2 regions of the Bacillus sp. SORGH_AS_0510 genome follow, and region 1 is predicted to be linked to the other one. Evidence: a T-box and tRNA genes for the amino acid it is inferred to sense, from the RefSeq annotation. Region 1 holds a T-box; the other holds one or more tRNA genes.
What was found. A T-box is a leader RNA that pairs with one kind of tRNA and senses whether it is charged. The one in region 1 lies ahead of argS (arginine--tRNA ligase), so its partner is inferred to be a tRNA-Arg.

Region 1 (9,790 bases):
AACCAACCGTACGTCCGGCTGCCATTGCTGCCATTTTTCCTCGAACCGTTTTTCATCTTCACGATCAAAGGAAACATAAACTGCAAAGATTTGATCCGTAATTGACTTAGCGTAGTTGATTGAGTTCGCAACCACCTTGGTAATTCCTGCAACCGGAACAATAATGACATTACCTGAAATATCGAATTCACACTCTCCCGGTTTAAGCCTTAATTGTTCCCCTACAGATTCATAATGTTTATAAATTCTCAGGAATCCTATAACAATTAACGGTAAAAAGATAATAACAAACCATACTTGACTGAACTTAGTGACAAAGAAAATGATTAATACGGTTAGTGTAATCAAAGCTCCGATTAAATTTGCCGTCAATTTGGCGATCCAGCCGGCTGGTTTTTCCCTGAGCCATTTTAAAATCATCCCTGTTTGCGACAATGTAAACGGAATAAATACCCCTACCGCATAAAGCGGAATCAGTGCCTCTGTTTTTCCTTGGAAAGCAACAATGAGTATAATCGATGCAATTCCTAAGGAAACAATCCCGTTCGAATAGCCCAGACGGTCTCCCCGAATCGTAAACATTCTTGGCATGTACTTATCCTTTGCCATGCTAAAAGCTAACAAAGGAAACGCGGAGTAGCCGGTATTAGCTGCAAGCACTAAAATCAGAGCTGTCGTTCCTTGGATAAAATAATAAAGATAATTACGTCCGAACGTTTCTGCCGCAATTTGTGAAACCACCGTTTCATCATGCTTTGGAGAAATTCCATAGTAATACGCTAAAAATGTGATTCCAGAGAATAGAATCGCTAAAAGTGAGCCCATCAGGATGAGCGTTTTGGCAGCATTCTTTGGTGCAGGATCTTTAAAGTTTGGAATCGCATTGGAGATTGCTTCTACCCCTGTTAAGGCAGAGCATCCGGATGCAAAGGCACGAAGCAGCAAGAACAAAGTTATCCCTTGTACTGGAGCTCCTATTGCCGCATGCTCAGCAGTAGCTGAAACATCACCCGTTATAATTTTATATAATCCCACGCCGATTAATATAAACAGAGCAATAACGAATAAATAGACAGGATACGCTAAAATTGATGCAGACTCTGTTAACCCCCGTAAGTTCAGGATCGTAATGAAAATGACTAAAATACAAGCTATGAGTACCGTATGGGTATGCAGGGCAGGAATCGCGGAAGTTATGGCGTCTGTACCTGCGGAAACACTTACCGCCACAGTTAGTATGTAATCAACTAATAATGAACCCCCGGCAATTAATCCCGCTTTCTCCCCAATATTTTCTTTTGAAACCAGATAGGCTCCGCCGCCTTGCGGGTAAGAATAAATAATTTGGCGATACGATAATATGAGCGCTGCTAAAAGAAACAATACCCCAATTGCGATGGGAAGAGAGTACCAGTAGGCAATCACACTTATGGTAGCTAATACAATTAATATCTGTTCAGTCCCATATGCCACAGAGGAAAGGGCATCTGAGGACAAAATCGCTAAAGCCTTAAAAACATTTAATTTTTGTTCACCTAATGCCGTTGATTTTAACGGCCGGCCAATTAACAATCTCTTAAAAGAAGAGAGCATGTGAGTCACCCACCACATTCAAAGTTAGAATTACCGATTGATTTTATCACAAGATATCTGAGAAGATGAAGTGTTTTCTTTATGACATGATGCTTTTTCTAGTTTAGAGTACCCGCATTTCACGCCCTTCACTCGTTTTGATCCGTTTTGCCATAATAAAAAGCATGAAGATTCCGCTCTTCATGCTTAGCTTTACATTTATTTGGCGTTTTACTGTGGTACGGTGAAGCCCTCAAGCTCTAGAAGCATTTTTTTTATGGGGGTATTCGTACCTGCATACCCTCCCAGGCTTCCGCTTTTTCCAATTACACGATGACAAGGGATAATGATGGGTATCTGGTTGGAGCGATTAGCTTGTCCCACTGCTCTAACCGCTTTAGGATTACCAATCATTTCTGCTATGTCCGCATAGCTCTTCACTTCACCGTAAGGAATAGATTGCAGAGCCTTCCATACTTGCATTCGAAATTCCGTTCCCTCAATGGATAGTGGCAGGTCAAAATCCTTCCTTTTTCCGTTGAAGTATTCGTCCAACTGACGAATCGCTTCCCCACACAGTATCTGGTCTTCTTGGAGATCAGGATGGTCGTTCAAAAAATTTTCCCAATCCTCCTCAAATAGTTCGACTCGCTTAATTCCCACCGTATCTGCAATCACTCGTATGGTTCCAATAGGAGACTGATACGCAGCATAACCTAACTCCATAGTGCTCACTGCCTCTCTTCTTTTCGTTACTCTTATTATATAAAGAAAGCTCGCCAATTGGCGAGCCCCCTAATTATTCCTTATTTACTTTACCTCTACAGCTTTGATCAGACGTTTCATTGCTTGCATCTGGCCTAAGTGAAGGGTTTCATGGAAAATAGCAAAGCTGGTCAGCTCGCCATATGTTTCTTGACCAAGGAATGGCGTTTTTAGCTTGGCATTAAAGCTTTCTACTGGAATCTCCTTGATTCTAACTAGTTGTTCTTTTAACTGGCCAAGCAACACCTGCACGGACGGAACTTCTCCCTGCCAATCAGCCGGTTTTGTTCCATTTCCAAATAGCTCAACGTAGTTAGCTGGTAAAAGGGTTGATTTCTTCGGGAAACCAAACATAAATTGCTCTGCCACTGTTAACACATGGCCAACATGCCAGTGAAGGGTATTGTTAAAGCCTTCTGGCTGCACATCAACTAAACTCTCCTCTAGCGATTCCACCGTTTTTATATAATACCCTCTTGTTACTTCATAGCTCTTAAATAGTAATTCACTCATTCTAATGCCCTCCCTTTTTTACATAATTCTATTTTATAACAGGATGGAAAATCTTCTTACTAAAAAGCTCTACATTTCCTCAGGTGCTTCTATTCCTAATAAACGGAGTCCTTCTTTTATTACGATGGTTACGGCCAAGACAAGCGCCAAGCGAGATGGTTTTGCTTCACTTTCTTCTAAGATTTTTACCTCGGCATAGTACTTATTGAAAGCCTGGGCAAGGTCGACAATATATTTCGCCACCTGCGATGGATCAAAGTTTTCACAGGCTCGTTTAATTGCCGGTGCAAACTCCATTAACAGGCTTGTCACCTTCCATTCGTTCTCCCAAGAATAATCATATTCAATAGAATCAAATTTAGAATACCCGTATCCTTTTCTTAAAATAGAACATGCCCGAGCATAGGTGTATTGCAAGTATGGTCCGGTTTCGCCTTCAAAACGAAGCATTTCCTCTAATGAAAACTCGATATCATTCATACGGTTATTTTTTAAATCGTGGAAAATGACCGCACCTACCCCCACTTGTTTGGCTACTACCTCTTTGTTTTCGAGGTTAGGATTTTTCTCCTCAATATTATGTCTTGCCATCGCGATCGATTCATTTAATACTTCCTCTAATAAAACAACTTTGCCTTTACGGGTCGACATCTTCTTCCCGTCTTTCAACATCATGCCAAATGGTACATGAACCATTTTTTCCGCCCAAGGATAACCCATCTTCCCTAACACGGCGATTAATTGTTTAAAATGAAGGCTTTGCTCATGGCCAACTACATAAAGGGATTGAACAAAGTCATAGTTTTCCTTACGGTATAGCGCAGCCGCTAAATCCCGCGTCGCATAAAGTGTGGCCCCATCTGATTTTTTAATGAGGCATGGCGGCAGCTGCTCCTCCGTTAGTTCCACTACCTGTGCCTGGTCGGATTCCATGAGTAATTGTTTCTCCTCTAGGATGTCGACAATCCGAGCCATTTTATCATTATAAAAAGCCTCTCCCGCAAAGGAGTCAAACTCGACGTTCATTAACTCATATATTCTTGAAAATTCCTTCAGGGATTCGTCCCGGAACCATTGCCAAAGCTTGAACGCTTCTTCATCCCCATCTTCCAGGCGTTTGAACCAGCTGCGTCCCTGATCTTCCAGTTCTGGATTGTTCTCTGCTTCCTCATGAAACTTAATATACAACTGTAACAATTCTTTAATCGGATTTTGTTTAACCTTTTCAGCCTCTCCCCAAAGCTTATAGGCCGTAATTAATTTCCCAAACTGTGTGCCCCAGTCGCCAAGGTGGTTAATTTTAATCGGCTGATAGCCACATTTTTCAACAATGTGGGCTAACGCATTCCCAATGACAGTGGAGCGTAAGTGCCCCATAGAAAACGGTTTGGCGATATTTGGTGAGGACATATCAATCGTGACATTGCCGCCGCCAAAATCCTGTGAGCCGAATTGTTCTCGTTGCGCAAGGACTTCACTGATTACTTTTTTCGAAACGAGTTTTTTATTTAAAAAGAGATTGAGGTAGGCTCCTACCACTTCTACTTTCTCAAATGTGGCTGAGTGGATTTTCTCACTTAATTCTAGTGCAATGAGGTTTGGCGATTTACGTTTTCGCTTAGCTAGTGTGAAGCATGGAAAAGCTAAATCTCCATGTGATGCATTTTTAGGCTTTTCGATCATGAGTTCCAATTCATTTTCGGGCATTTCCTTCTCAAGCAGTTCATAAAGAATCGCTGCAAGCTCTTTTTTAAAATTCATTCTGAAGACCTCCCTAATTATCTTTAGAAAATAGAAAAACTCTCGTCTCTTAAAAAAGAGACGAGAGTTTTTTAAATCCCGCGGTACCACTCTAATTGTTCTTATCGAACCGGCTTTTCCTTTTGTAACGGAGGAGTCTCCGGTGCACCCTACTCTGTTCAGGTCCACATCTCAAAAGTGCGCTTCGTTATCTATTCCGTATCAGGCTCCCACCACCCCCGACTCGCTGCGACATCCTAGGTATACTACTCTCTTTTTCATTGATTTTTCCGACTTTATTATCAGTTATTATACTGGAAGGAAAAGGATTTATCCACTGAATATTGATTATTTTTTCTAATAAGGAAATTCTAAGTCTAAAGGAGGGATTCACTTGGCGAGAAGAAGAAATAAAATCCTCGTTCCTGAGGCAAGGAGCGGGTTAGATGCCCTTAAGGCAAAGGTGGTTCAATCACAAAACCCGGATGAGGCGAAGTTTGAAGCTGCCGAAGAGGTAGGAGTGCCATTACAACGAGGCTACAACGGGAAACTTACTTCAGAACAGGCAGGAAAAGTAGGCGGAAGGCTTGGCGGAAGCATGGTTCGCGAGCTTGTCAAAATGGCACAGGAAAACCTAACCAAAAAACAGTAATTGTGTCAAAGGGGGTCAGACCCCATTTTTTGGTCTGACCTCCTTATTTTTGAAAAAAAGTTTGACAATTTTGTGACAATTGATAGAATATTCTTAACAAGGAGTTGATGATGATGCGTGATATCCATTTAAAAAGCATTTTTACTTTTAAAAGAACCGCTATTTTCGGCAGTATGTTAGGCATTATTCTTATTTTGTCAGGACAATTTGCAAGCGGTTCCAATAATAGTTATTTCTTGACCGCCCTCGGTTTTGGAATACTGTTAGGCTCTGTAGTCAATTACCTGTTCGGAACCTTTCTAAGTTTAATGGAAGAATATACAGCTAACAGCAAAGTGGCCCCAAGCACAACAGGATACTCCAAGAAGCGATAACCTTTATTAATGGCTGTGTTAAAGAACAGTGTTGATTGATACACCCTGTTGATTGGAGCGGAAGGCACGAAGATCCTCGAAAATGCTACCGCATTTCCTTCGTGCGGTGTTGAATCGATGAAGCTTATTCAATGTCCTGTGGGAGTATGGTTCAGGGGAGACCCCGCAGGCGCTTGCGCCGAGGAAGCTCGCCGAAACACCCACGAACCGCTCGTGCCTGGAGCGGAAATCAACAGTGCATTTTAACAGAGCTAAATTAATTAATAATAAAGACTTGTGCCATTTGTCGCACAAGTCTTTTTGTTTATATGCTCAATCCTTTTAAAAAGAAAACTTTTATGATTTCCGCAATTTGTTCTGAACTCAATGGTTCATGATGCCGCTCCCAATCGGAAACAAGGGCAATGTACATTTTCAACAACAGAAAGCTCGTTAACTCTACGTTAGTTGAAGGAATGGATCCCTTCGCAATCGCTGCTTCAATTTTTCTCTTTAAATAGGTAATAATCTCATTTTCCACGTGTTGCAGCATTTCAGAGACGGCTATGGTTCCCATTTCCGCTTCCTCTTGGACCAACTTGATCATAAGCTGGTGCTGTGAGCGGAATTCTAGTAAGCGATAGAGTGCGCGGTGGACTTTTTCAGTAAATGGCAGATCTGGTTGAATCACTGCCTCTGCTTCTGCTATCATTTCTTTTACTAACGTGGAAATGATTTCTTCAAATAGTTCCTCTTTATTTTTAAAAAAGGTGTAGATGGTTCCCTTTCCAACATTAGCAAGCTTCGCAACCTGGTCCATGGTGGTCGCTTTATAACCAAACAGCGAAAAAGACTTAGTTGCAGCCTCTACAATCATCTTTCTTCTATCGGGTGCCATTCTGACCTCCCTCCTTTTGACTATTTTAGTTCTACGGTCATATAGATAATTTCACTATAGCACAGCTTTATAGCGGTTTCAAACCTCTGGAAATTTGTTTGAAAAATGGACAAAACACATGACCGTCCTGCTGGTCATGTGTTTCTGTCTTTTATGCAAAGTTCCGGACCGTTCCTTTTTTATGTTCCACAAAGATTTCCGCAAACTTAGGGTCCCATTGGGTACCTTTACCCTCATGAATAATCGCTAGTGCTTTGTCGACCGGCATGCCGCTTCGGTATGGACGATTAGAAGTCATCGCATCAAAGGCATCGGCAACCGCAATAATTCTTCCGAACAACGGTATATTTTCACCGCTTAATCCCTCAGGGTATCCCTTACCATCATATCGTTCATGATGAGACAGAACTCCTTCCATTACTGGTGGCAACTCTGAAAATCCCTGAACCTGCTTAATGATATTTCTACCTATATCAGGATGCTTTTTAATTGCAGCAAACTCCTCATCCGTTAAACGACCATCCTTTAACAGGATTCTATCAGGTACACCAATTTTGCCGATATCATGCAACAGTGCCGAGGTCCGTAACAGCTCAAGTTCTTCCTCACTCAAACCTGCTTTTGCTCCAATTTCAAGGGAATAGGCAGCGACACGGGTAGAATGTCCAGAGGTATACGGGTCCCTGGCATCTAGTGCGGTAGTCATACCTTCTAAAAAGCTGGCAAACATCGCCTTGTTTTTTTCATCGCGAGCCTGAATCGCCTCTATCATATGATTAAATCCATTAACGAGCCCTGCAAACTCATCAGAGTACAACACATCGGTTTTTACCAATGAGCCTTCCTGAACCTCACGCATGGACTCTCTAAGCTGGTCGATCGGCTGATGGACATCTAGAAATAACAGCTTGGCTCCATAGTAGGCAAAGATGAGACCTAGGACAATAATCACGGCGGCCCAGCTCCAAAAACCTTGGCCCGAATTTTCGCCGATATCCAGTTTTACTTGGGTCGCTAACCCGAATAACAGAATCGGAAATACGGAAATGTAGAGAAAGCTGATTTGAAACTTTCGCTTAATTGAGAGAACCATTTTCCCTTTTAGCGTATATTTTTCTCCGAATTGTTTGATTGCCATGTGTTCCACCTTTTTTAATAAAGGCTGAACAGCCTTGATGGCAAGGAAGAACTCAATAATTCCATGCATTCCTGCCACAAGCGTTGCCCCGGCCATGGCTAGCAAAATATAATAGTAAGGAATGGTTAATATCTGCAGTTTAATAGCTACGGTTGTTAGAAGGATAGCCGGAAATGATAAACCCAATAAGTGAGGCCCCATAATCCGCTTGAATGTTACTAGTGGAAATTCATGCAAATAATCAAACACACGTTGCAAGCCTGCAAATTCGTGTATTTCTTTCGTAAATACATCAGAAATAGGCGTCATACTCTTAGAAAAATGAAGAAATTCTACGATCATCATGATGACAAAAGAAATGGCTAAAATCCCTATCATATAGATATTTTCAGCTTTCGTAAGGGTTAAGGTGAAAAAGATAAAGACACTGCCAACGACACCAACCGCTAGCGATGACCCTATTACATAATTTTTTAACAATTGCTGTCGAAATCGTCTATATTCACTCATACATGATTGGCCTGCTTTCAGGAAACTAGATTCGTACCAATAATTATAATCGAAGCGCCTATCATTTGTATCTATAACTACCTTAAATAGGAAAAAATCTTAGGACCCCGTGGATCGATAATGCCTTACCCCAAACTGCCAGACCAGAAAACACGGGAGAATAAAGAGGCTTCCTGCTATTGGTGTGAGCAGGTAAAGGACATCACTCCCCTCTGTCTTCCCGAGAATATACAGTAACGGCAAATAATTGACGGTACCAAACGGGATGACATAGGTAAAAAAACGCGAGACCCATTTTTTATAAATATTAAGAGGATACTGGGCCATCTCCCTGCCGCCATCAGTAAAAATATTTGCTACCTCTAGACCCTGTACGGTCCAAAAACACATGGTGGCCGCAAGCATATAGATCCCCGTAAAGATAAGTACACCGCTGATGATCATGAACATTAGTGTCAAAATTTTTATCAGCGTCCAATCAATTGATAGATTTATTAACGCCCAAATTAACACAAACAAACTTTGAAACAGCCTGCCGAATCTCGTAAACTCAAATTGAGAGCCCAATACTTGGACAAAGGTACTTCTCGGCCTTACTAGCACCCGATCAAAGTCTCCTTTAATGATGAGACTTGAGAAGGAATCAAAGCCCCTTGCAAAGCATTCACTTAAGGCAAAGGCCATGTGAATAATCCCAAAGCAAAGAGCTACCTCGAAAAACTGCCACCCCTTTATTTGACCAAATCGCTCAAACAGTAAGTACACACCTGCAAAAACGGCAAATGGTATAAAAAACTGCCCTACTGAAAGCAGCAAGAAGGATGTCCGATACTGCATTTGAGATTTAAAGAGTATCTTCAAATATTTAAAATAAAGTCGCAACCTCCATCAACCTCCTTGTACAACGACTTTCCTTAATATTCGGTTAAGCGAGAACCTCCCTAAGCCAACCAGTACAGCCAAATAGGCCAGCTGGATCAGAATTCCGTTGATGGCAACCTCCTCAGAGATATGACCGGAATAGACCCTGAATGGAAAATCGGCCGTCCAGCGGAACGGAAGGACATTAGCAATGGTCTGAAGCCATGATGGCATGAGTGGAACGGGTATGATTAAGCCTGCAAAAAACTCTCCGAGAACACTGAATACTAAAAGTGATCCAACCGGTGACATGGTCACAAATACGGATATGTATAAGAACATTGAAATAGCAATTAACAGAAGTAATCCTAGCAATAAGGTGATAATAAAAAGGAAAAGTGTAGTCACATTTGGTGGTAATGTCAGGCGGTAGGAAGCAGGCAGCATGAATGCAATGAGCAATATAGGGAAGCAGCGCAGCAGCGCACTCGACAGCCGTTGGGCTAGCAGCTTCGCATACCAAAATCCATAAAGCTCCCATGGTCGGCACAGCTCATAAGCAATGTTTCCACTTGTTATCAGTTCAAACAGCTCGTTATCACGGAACCACATTGTAACAAATACCAGAAAGGCTTGCTGCAGCCAAATATAAGTAATAATTTGTGGCAGCGATATAGGCGGTGTCTTTGTTGCATGTTGATAGAAGGCTTCGAACACCATAATAATGATCATGCCCCAGAAGAACTGCGTAGCCACTCCCGCGAACGCAGCCGTTCGATACTGCATCC
Region 2 (9,790 bases), 110 kb from region 1:
AGACCTGGTAAGGTTCTTCGCGTTGCTTCGAATTAAACCACATGCTCCACCGCTTGTGCGGGCCCCCGTCAATTCCTTTGAGTTTCAGCCTTGCGGCCGTACTCCCCAGGCGGAGTGCTTAATGCGTTAGCTGCAGCACTAAGGGGCGGAAACCCCCTAACACTTAGCACTCATCGTTTACGGCGTGGACTACCAGGGTATCTAATCCTGTTTGCTCCCCACGCTTTCGCGCCTCAGCGTCAGTTACAGACCAGAAAGCCGCCTTCGCCACTGGTGTTCCTCCACATCTCTACGCATTTCACCGCTACACGTGGAATTCCGCTTTCCTCTTCTGCACTCAAGTCCCCCAGTTTCCAATGACCCTCCACGGTTGAGCCGTGGGCTTTCACATCAGACTTAAAGGACCGCCTGCGCGCGCTTTACGCCCAATAATTCCGGACAACGCTTGCCACCTACGTATTACCGCGGCTGCTGGCACGTAGTTAGCCGTGGCTTTCTGGTTAGGTACCGTCAAGGTACCGGCAGTTACTCCGGTACTTGTTCTTCCCTAACAACAGAGCTTTACGACCCGAAGGCCTTCATCGCTCACGCGGCGTTGCTCCATCAGACTTTCGTCCATTGTGGAAGATTCCCTACTGCTGCCTCCCGTAGGAGTCTGGGCCGTGTCTCAGTCCCAGTGTGGCCGATCACCCTCTCAGGTCGGCTACGCATCGTCGCCTTGGTGAGCCGTTACCTCACCAACTAGCTAATGCGCCGCGGGCCCATCTGTAAGTGTCAGCCGAAACCGACTTTCAGCTTTCCCTCATGTGAGGAAAAGGATTATCCGGTATTAGCACCGGTTTCCCGGTGTTATCCCAGTCTTACAGGCAGGTTGCCCACGTGTTACTCACCCGTCCGCCGCTAACCACCGAAGTGGTTCGCTCGACTTGCATGTATTAGGCACGCCGCCAGCGTTCGTCCTGAGCCAGGATCAAACTCTCCAAGAAAGTTGATTAGCTCATTTTGTTACGTTGGCTAACTTCATTTAAGAAGTTAAATGTTATTGTTTGTTGACGTTTTTGTTTGTTTAGTTTTCAAAGAACAATTTGTCGTATGTGCGACTTTTATATGTTAACAAATAATAAAATTATTGTCAACATGTTTTTTGGTGGAGCCTAGCGGGATCGAACCGCTGACCTCCTGCGTGCAAAGCAGGCGCTCTCCCAGCTGAGCTAAGGCCCCGTAAAATATGAATGGTCGGGAAGACAGGATTCGAACCTGCGACCCCTTGGTCCCAAACCAAGTGCTCTACCAAGCTGAGCTACTTCCCGTAAAATATGGCGCGCCCGAAAGGAGTCGAACCCATAACCTTCTGATCCGTAGTCAGACGCTCTATCCAATTGAGCTACGGGCGCATATATTTAAAAGTGGTGCCGAGGACCGGAATCGAACCGGTACGGTAGTCACCTACCGCAGGATTTTAAGTCCTGTGCGTCTGCCAGTTCCGCCACCCCGGCACATATGGAGCGGAAGACGGGATTCGAACCCGCGACCCCCACCTTGGCAAGGTGGTGTTCTACCACTGAACTACTTCCGCATATTAAGTTTAAATGGTGCGGGTGAAGGGAGTCGAACCCCCACGCCTTGCGGCGCCAGATCCTAAGTCTGGTGCGTCTGCCAATTCCGCCACACCCGCTAAATTCTTTAAAAATGGTGAGCCATGAAGGACTCGAACCTTCGACCCTCTGATTAAAAGTCAGATGCTCTACCAACTGAGCTAATGGCTCTCGAATTAAGATGATTCACTAATCTTTGATTTGCGACGGATGCCCCCGCCTCAGTAAGCTTATTCAAGTAGCAGCTCGGCGTGTGCCCTGATGCTAAATCATTGAAGCTTATTCGAACGGGCTCTACCAACTGAGCTAATGGCTCGTACAAAGATAAATTCTTAGAAAAAATGGTGCCGGCGAGAGGACTTGAACCCCCAACCTACTGATTACAAGTCAGTTGCTCTACCAATTGAGCTACACCGGCAATAGTTTGGAAAAAATATTAAATTGTACACGTTTTCCTTGTTATCGTCATCCTGTCCTCAGAAAGCTTAATCAAGAAGCAGCTCGGTCAGTATGCTGATGATATTTCAGGAAGCTTATTCGGTCGTGCTCTACCAATTGAGCTACACCGGCAAATAATTTGGAAAATATATGGTGGAGGATGACGGGATCGAACCGCCGACCCTCTGCTTGTAAGGCAGATGCTCTCCCAGCTGAGCTAATCCTCCATATAATAGATAGCCTGGCAACGTCCTACTCTCACAGGGACTTTCGTCCCAACTACCATCGGCGCTGAGAAGCTTAACTTCCGTGTTCGGTATGGGAACGGGTGTGACCTTCTCGCCATAGTTACCAGACTATTTTATTTGAGAGTTCGTTCTCTCAAAACTAGATAATGTAGAAGAAAGTTCAATAAACATTTGAGTTCGCTTTAAAACTTGGTTAAGTCCTCGAACGATTAGTATCAGTCAGCTCCACATGTTACCACGCTTCCACCTCTGACCTATCAACCTGATCATCTTTCAGGGTTCTTACTAGCTTGACGCTATGGGAAATCTCATCTTGAGGGGGGCTTCATGCTTAGATGCTTTCAGCACTTATCCCGTCCGCACATAGCTACCCAGCGATGCCTTTGGCAAGACAACTGGTACACCAGCGGTGCGTCCATCCCGGTCCTCTCGTACTAAGGACAGCTCCTCTCAAATTTCCTGCGCCCACGACGGATAGGGACCGAACTGTCTCACGACGTTCTGAACCCAGCTCGCGTACCGCTTTAATGGGCGAACAGCCCAACCCTTGGGACCGACTACAGCCCCAGGATGCGATGAGCCGACATCGAGGTGCCAAACCTCCCCGTCGATGTGGACTCTTGGGGGAGATAAGCCTGTTATCCCCGGGGTAGCTTTTATCCGTTGAGCGATGGCCCTTCCATGCGGAACCACCGGATCACTAAGCCCGACTTTCGTCCCTGCTCGACTTGTAGGTCTCGCAGTCAAGCTCCCTTGTGCCTTTACACTCTACGAATGATTTCCAACCATTCTGAGGGAACCTTTGGGCGCCTCCGTTACTCTTTAGGAGGCGACCGCCCCAGTCAAACTGCCCACCTGACACTGTCTCCCACCCCGATAAGGGGTGCGGGTTAGAATTTCAATACAGCCAGGGTAGTATCCCACCGACGCCTCCACCGAAGCTAGCGCTCCGGCTTCTACGGCTCCTACCTATCCTGTACAAGCTGTACCAAAATTCAATATCAGGCTACAGTAAAGCTCCACGGGGTCTTTCCGTCCTGTCGCGGGTAACCTGCATCTTCACAGGTACTATAATTTCACCGAGTCTCTCGTTGAGACAGTGCCCAGATCGTTACGCCTTTCGTGCGGGTCGGAACTTACCCGACAAGGAATTTCGCTACCTTAGGACCGTTATAGTTACGGCCGCCGTTTACTGGGGCTTCGATTCAGAGCTTCGCTTGCGCTAACCCCTCCTCTTAACCTTCCAGCACCGGGCAGGCGTCAGCCCCTATACTTCGCCTTGCGGCTTCGCAGAGACCTGTGTTTTTGCTAAACAGTCGCCTGGGCCTATTCACTGCGGCTCTTCGAGGCTATTCACCTCAAAAAGCACCCCTTCTCCCGAAGTTACGGGGTCATTTTGCCGAGTTCCTTAACGAGAGTTCTCTCGCTCACCTTAGGATTCTCTCCTCGCCTACCTGTGTCGGTTTGCGGTACGGGCACCTTTTATCTCGCTAGAGGCTTTTCTTGGCAGTGTGGAATCAGGAACTTCGGTACTAAATTTCCCTCGCTATCACAGCTCAGCCTTTACGGAAAGCGGATTTTCCTACTTTCCAGCCTAACTGCTTAGACGCGCATATCCAACAGCGCGCTTACCCTATCCTCCTGCGTCCCCCCATCACTCAAACGATAAAGAGGTGGTACAGGAATATCAACCTGTTGTCCATCGCCTACGCCTTTCGGCCTCGGCTTAGGTCCCGACTAACCCTGAGCGGACGAGCCTTCCTCAGGAAACCTTAGGCATACGGTGGATGAGATTCTCACTCATCTTTCGCTACTCATACCGGCATTCTCACTTCTAAGCGCTCCACCAGTCCTTACGGTCTAGCTTCAACGCCCTTAGAACGCTCTCCTACCACTGACATCTACGATGTCAATCCACAGCTTCGGTGTTACGTTTAGCCCCGGTACATTTTCGGCGCAGAGTCACTCGACCAGTGAGCTATTACGCACTCTTTAAATGGTGGCTGCTTCTAAGCCAACATCCTGGTTGTCTAAGCAACTCCACATCCTTTTCCACTTAACGTAAACTTTGGGACCTTAGCTGGTGGTCTGGGCTGTTTCCCTTTTGACTACGGATCTTATCACTCGCAGTCTGACTCCCACGGATAAGTCTTTGGCATTCGGAGTTTGTCTGAATTCGGTAACCCGATGAGGGCCCCTAGTCCAAACAGTGCTCTACCTCCAAGACTCTAACAACGTGAGGCTAGCCCTAAAGCTATTTCGGAGAGAACCAGCTATCTCCAAGTTCGATTGGAATTTCTCCGCTACCCACACCTCATCCCCGCACTTTTCAACGTGCGTGGGTTCGGGCCTCCATCCAGTGTTACCTGGACTTCACCCTGGACATGGGTAGATCACCTGGTTTCGGGTCTACGACCACATACTCATTCGCCCTATTCAGACTCGCTTTCGCTGCGGCTCCGTCTCTTCAACTTAACCTTGCATGGGATCGTAACTCGCCGGTTCATTCTACAAAAGGCACGCTATCACCCATTAACGGGCTCTAACTACTTGTAGGCACACGGTTTCAGGAACTATTTCACTCCCCTTCCGGGGTGCTTTTCACCTTTCCCTCACGGTACTGGTTCACTATCGGTCACTAGGGAGTATTTAGCCTTGGGAGATGGTCCTCCCTGCTTCCGACCGGATTTCACGTGTCCGGCCGTACTCAGGATCCACTCAGGAGGGAACGAAGTTTCGACTACAGGGTTTTTACCTTCTCTGACGGGCCTTTCCAGGCCGCTTCATCTACCCCGTTCCTTTGTAACTCCATGTAGAGTGTCCTACAACCCCAAGAGGCAAGCCTCTTGGTTTGGGCTATGTCCCGTTTCGCTCGCCGCTACTCAGGGAATCGCGTTTGCTTTCTCTTCCTCCGGGTACTTAGATGTTTCAGTTCCCCGGGTATGCCTTCAATACCCTATGTATTCAGGTAAAGATACTGTTCCATTACGAACAGTGGGTTTCCCCATTCGGAAATCTCTGGATCAAAGCTTACTTACAGCTCCCCAAAGCATATCGGTGTTAGTCCCGTCCTTCATCGGCTCCTAGTGCCAAGGCATTCACCGTGCGCCCTTTCTAACTTAACCTAAAAGGTTTATTACTCTATATATAATAGAGAGAAAACTAAAATGGCGATTACTCGATGTTTCTTGACTTTCTTCTTTACGATTATCTAGTTTTCAAAGAACGAGGCTACTGACTTCAATCACATCATGATTGAGCATCAGAGCTTTTGCATCATGCTGCCTTGCGACGAGCTGAAGAGTTACCTCTTCGAATACGCTATGGCGCAGGAGCAAAGCAAATATTAGAACGTTTAAATCTAGTTGTAAAAGACCAACTAGTCAGAGAGAAATTGCACTCTCAAAACTAAACAAACAGAAAACAATCAAACAAACATGTTTTGTCTGGCTCATAGGTCCAGCTTATATCCTTAGAAAGGAGGTGATCCAGCCGCACCTTCCGATACGGCTACCTTGTTACGACTTCACCCCAATCATCTGTCCCACCTTAGGCGGCTGGCTCCTTACGGTTACCCCACCGACTTCGGGTGTTACAAACTCTCGTGGTGTGACGGGCGGTGTGTACAAGGCCCGGGAACGTATTCACCGCGGCATGATGATCCGCGATTACTAGCGATTCCGGCTTCATGTAGGCGAGTTGCAGCCTACAATCCGAACTGAGAATGGTTTTATGGGATTGGCTAAACCTCGCGGTCTTGCAGCCCTTTGTACCATCCATTGTAGCACGTGTGTAGCCCAGGTCATAAGGGGCATGATGATTTGACGTCATCCCCACCTTCCTCCGGTTTGTCACCGGCAGTCACCTTAGAGTGCCCAACTGAATGCTGGCAACTAAGATCAAGGGTTGCGCTCGTTGCGGGACTTAACCCAACATCTCACGACACGAGCTGACGACAACCATGCACCACCTGTCACTCTGTCCCCCGAAGGGGAAAGTCCTATCTCTAGGAGTGTCAGAGGATGTCAAGACCTGGTAAGGTTCTTCGCGTTGCTTCGAATTAAACCACATGCTCCACCGCTTGTGCGGGCCCCCGTCAATTCCTTTGAGTTTCAGCCTTGCGGCCGTACTCCCCAGGCGGAGTGCTTAATGCGTTAGCTGCAGCACTAAGGGGCGGAAACCCCCTAACACTTAGCACTCATCGTTTACGGCGTGGACTACCAGGGTATCTAATCCTGTTTGCTCCCCACGCTTTCGCGCCTCAGCGTCAGTTACAGACCAGAAAGCCGCCTTCGCCACTGGTGTTCCTCCACATCTCTACGCATTTCACCGCTACACGTGGAATTCCGCTTTCCTCTTCTGCACTCAAGTCCCCCAGTTTCCAATGACCCTCCACGGTTGAGCCGTGGGCTTTCACATCAGACTTAAAGGACCGCCTGCGCGCGCTTTACGCCCAATAATTCCGGACAACGCTTGCCACCTACGTATTACCGCGGCTGCTGGCACGTAGTTAGCCGTGGCTTTCTGGTTAGGTACCGTCAAGGTACCGGCAGTTACTCCGGTACTTGTTCTTCCCTAACAACAGAGCTTTACGACCCGAAGGCCTTCATCGCTCACGCGGCGTTGCTCCATCAGACTTTCGTCCATTGTGGAAGATTCCCTACTGCTGCCTCCCGTAGGAGTCTGGGCCGTGTCTCAGTCCCAGTGTGGCCGATCACCCTCTCAGGTCGGCTACGCATCGTCGCCTTGGTGAGCCGTTACCTCACCAACTAGCTAATGCGCCGCGGGCCCATCTGTAAGTGTCAGCCGAAACCGACTTTCAGCTTTCCCTCATGTGAGGAAAAGGATTATCCGGTATTAGCACCGGTTTCCCGGTGTTATCCCAGTCTTACAGGCAGGTTGCCCACGTGTTACTCACCCGTCCGCCGCTAACCACCGAAGTGGTTCGCTCGACTTGCATGTATTAGGCACGCCGCCAGCGTTCGTCCTGAGCCAGGATCAAACTCTCCAAGAAAGTTGATTAGCTCATTTTGTTACGTTGGCTAACTTCATTTAAGAAGTTAAATGTTATTGTTTGTTGACGTTTTTGTTTGTTTAGTTTTCAAAGAACAATCTCACCGTCGCCCAAAAGCGACTTTATTATCTTACCAAGTTATCAACCGAAAGTCAATAACTTTTTTAATTTCTTTTTTCTTGCTGTGTTACTGTCTCGCAGCAACAGATATTAATATACCACCATTATCACTAGGGCGCAATAGCCTTTTTCGCTTTTATTCTTATTTATCTAAAGTAAAAATATTCATACTAATGATACAAAAGAAAAGTGCCGGTTTTACCCGACACTTTTTCAAAAAATTAACGATGACGCATTAATGGGAATAGTAGGACGTCGCGAATAGATGGTGAGTTGGTTAACAACATTACTAGGCGGTCAATACCGATTCCTAGTCCACCTGTTGGCGGCATTCCATATTCTAATGCTTCGACGAAGTCGTCATCCATCATATGGGCTTCGTCGTTTCCTTGTTCACGTTCTTTTAATTGTGCTTCAAAGCGTTCTCTTTGATCAATTGGATCATTTAGTTCTGTGAAGGCATTCGCATGCTCACGAGCTACAATAAACAATTCAAAACGATCTGTGAAGCGAGGATCTTCCTCATTCTTTTTCGCTAATGGCGAAATTTCTACAGGATGACCGTAAATAAATGTAGGTTGAATCAGTTTCTCCTCAACCTTTTGCTCGAAGAACTCATTAACAATATGACCATAAAGCATGTTATCGTTAATCTCTACGCCGTATTCTTTTGCAAGTTGACGTGCCTCTTCAACACTCATTTCTTTCCAGAAGTCTACACCTGTATATTCTTTAATTGCATCTACCATGTGAAGTCTTTTCCACTCTGGTTTAAGATCTACTTCATAGTCTCCATATTGAATAGTCGTAGTTCCTACAACCTCTTCTGCAATATGTGCAATTAGGTTTTCTGTTAAGCTCATGATATCTCTGTAATCTGCATACGCTTCATACAATTCAATCATTGTGAATTCAGGGTTGTGGCGTGTTGACACTCCCTCATTTCTGAATACGCGGCCGATTTCATACACCTTTTCAAGACCACCAACGATAAGGCGCTTTAAGTGAAGCTCAATTGCAATCCTCATAAATAGTGGCATATCTAAAGCATTATGGTGTGTAATGAACGGTCTAGCGGATGCTCCTCCAGCGATAGAGTGCATCATTGGTGTTTCCACCTCTAAATAGCCGTGGCTATCTAAATAACGACGCATCGATTGAATAATACGGCTTCTAGCAATAAATGTCGCCTTGCTCTCTTGGCTCATGATGAGATCCAAGTAACGCTGACGGTAGCGCTGCTCTACATCTTTCAAACCGTGGAATTTGTCTGGAAGTGGACGAAGTGCTTTTGTTAAGAATTCAAAATTCTCAACCTTTACAGAAAGCTCACCGACTTTGGTTTTAAATAGAGTACCCGTTACGCCGATGATATCGCCTAAATCTGCAGAATCGAATATCTTATACGACTCTTCACCAATTGCATCCTGACGAACATACACTTGAATCTGACCAGTTAAATCTTGAATATGGGCAAATCCGGCCTTCCCTTTACCACGCTTCGTCATAATACGGCCTGCCAAAGAAACAGAAACATTCTGGGCTTCAAGCTCTTCCTTCTCTGTTTCACTATATTGATTAATCAATTCCATTGCGCTGTGAGAACGGTCAAAACGCTTACCGAAAGGATCAAGTCCTTGTTCACGCATACTGCTCATTTTTTCGCGTCTGACCCTCAGTTGGTCATTTAATTCTTCCTGACTCAAAGCTATCAACTCCATTTATTTTTTTATTATGTAAAACGCTAAACAAATCCGCGCATTATCACTTTTTTTACATACTATATTATTTTACACAAACTTAAGAATTCAGACATCAAAAAAGTACGTAAATAGAATAAAAACTGCCAGTTATTCTACTGGCAGCTTCATTCTAAACAAAAATAGTATAGAAAAAGAGAGATTCATTGTCAAATTAACCTACGATTAATTGACTTTGTTCCTTTTCTTCCACTTCAGCAACCAAACCGTTAAGAAGGATGACTAGGTCTTCTCTTGTATTGCACTCATTGATAGCATTGCGGACTGTTCCATTTCCGCGAACACCTTTTAAATACCAAGCGGCATGCTTACGCATTTCCCGTACAGCGATATACTCACTCTTAAGTGCAATAAGACGATCTAGGTGCAGGATGCATACATCAATTTTTTCACGCACAGAAGGCTCTGGCATTAATTTACCTGTTTCTAAATATTGAACCGTACGGTAAATCATCCATGGATTTCCTAGAGCTGCTCTGCCAATCATGACGCCATCAACACCAGTTTCATCTAGCATTCTTTTCGCATCCTGTGGTGTTTGCACATCCCCATTACCGATTACCGGAATGTTAACAGATTGTTTAACTTCACGAATGATATCCCAGTTTGCTTTTC

Region 2: it has a tRNA-Arg gene. The T-box ahead of argS (arginine--tRNA ligase) is inferred to sense a tRNA for this amino acid. The anticodon was not compared.

Annotation. Positions count from the first base shown of each region.
Region 1 is NZ_JAUTAU010000001.1:27,644-37,433, forward strand. It holds gene QE429_RS00170 (APC family permease) at 1-1,593, opposite strand, end outside; gene QE429_RS00175 (methylated-DNA--[protein]-cysteine S-methyltransferase) at 1,804-2,298, opposite strand; gene QE429_RS00180 (DinB family protein) at 2,383-2,850, opposite strand; gene argS (arginine--tRNA ligase) at 2,920-4,611, opposite strand; T-box leader at 4,665-4,881, opposite strand; gene QE429_RS00190 (alpha/beta-type small acid-soluble spore protein) at 4,985-5,242, shown strand; gene QE429_RS00195 (hypothetical protein) at 5,353-5,616, shown strand; gene QE429_RS00200 (TetR/AcrR family transcriptional regulator) at 5,921-6,493, opposite strand; gene QE429_RS00205 (HD domain-containing phosphohydrolase) at 6,645-8,141, opposite strand; gene QE429_RS00210 (ABC transporter permease) at 8,241-9,023, opposite strand; gene QE429_RS00215 (ABC transporter permease) at 9,030-9,790, opposite strand, start outside.
Region 2 is NZ_JAUTAU010000001.1:140,030-149,819, forward strand. It holds rRNA gene QE429_RS00815 (16S ribosomal RNA) at 1-986, opposite strand, end outside; tRNA gene QE429_RS00820 (tRNA-Ala) at 1,146-1,221, opposite strand; tRNA gene QE429_RS00825 (tRNA-Pro) at 1,234-1,310, opposite strand; tRNA gene QE429_RS00830 (tRNA-Arg) at 1,318-1,394, opposite strand; tRNA gene QE429_RS00835 (tRNA-Leu) at 1,408-1,496, opposite strand; tRNA gene QE429_RS00840 (tRNA-Gly) at 1,502-1,576, opposite strand; tRNA gene QE429_RS00845 (tRNA-Leu) at 1,591-1,675, opposite strand; tRNA gene QE429_RS00850 (tRNA-Lys) at 1,691-1,766, opposite strand; tRNA gene QE429_RS00855 (tRNA-Thr) at 1,938-2,013, opposite strand; tRNA gene QE429_RS00860 (tRNA-Val) at 2,185-2,260, opposite strand; rRNA gene rrf (5S ribosomal RNA) at 2,273-2,389, opposite strand; rRNA gene QE429_RS00870 (23S ribosomal RNA) at 2,471-5,406, opposite strand; rRNA gene QE429_RS00875 (16S ribosomal RNA) at 5,758-7,295, opposite strand; gene lysS (lysine--tRNA ligase) at 7,637-9,136, opposite strand; gene dusB (tRNA dihydrouridine synthase DusB) at 9,330-9,790, opposite strand, start outside.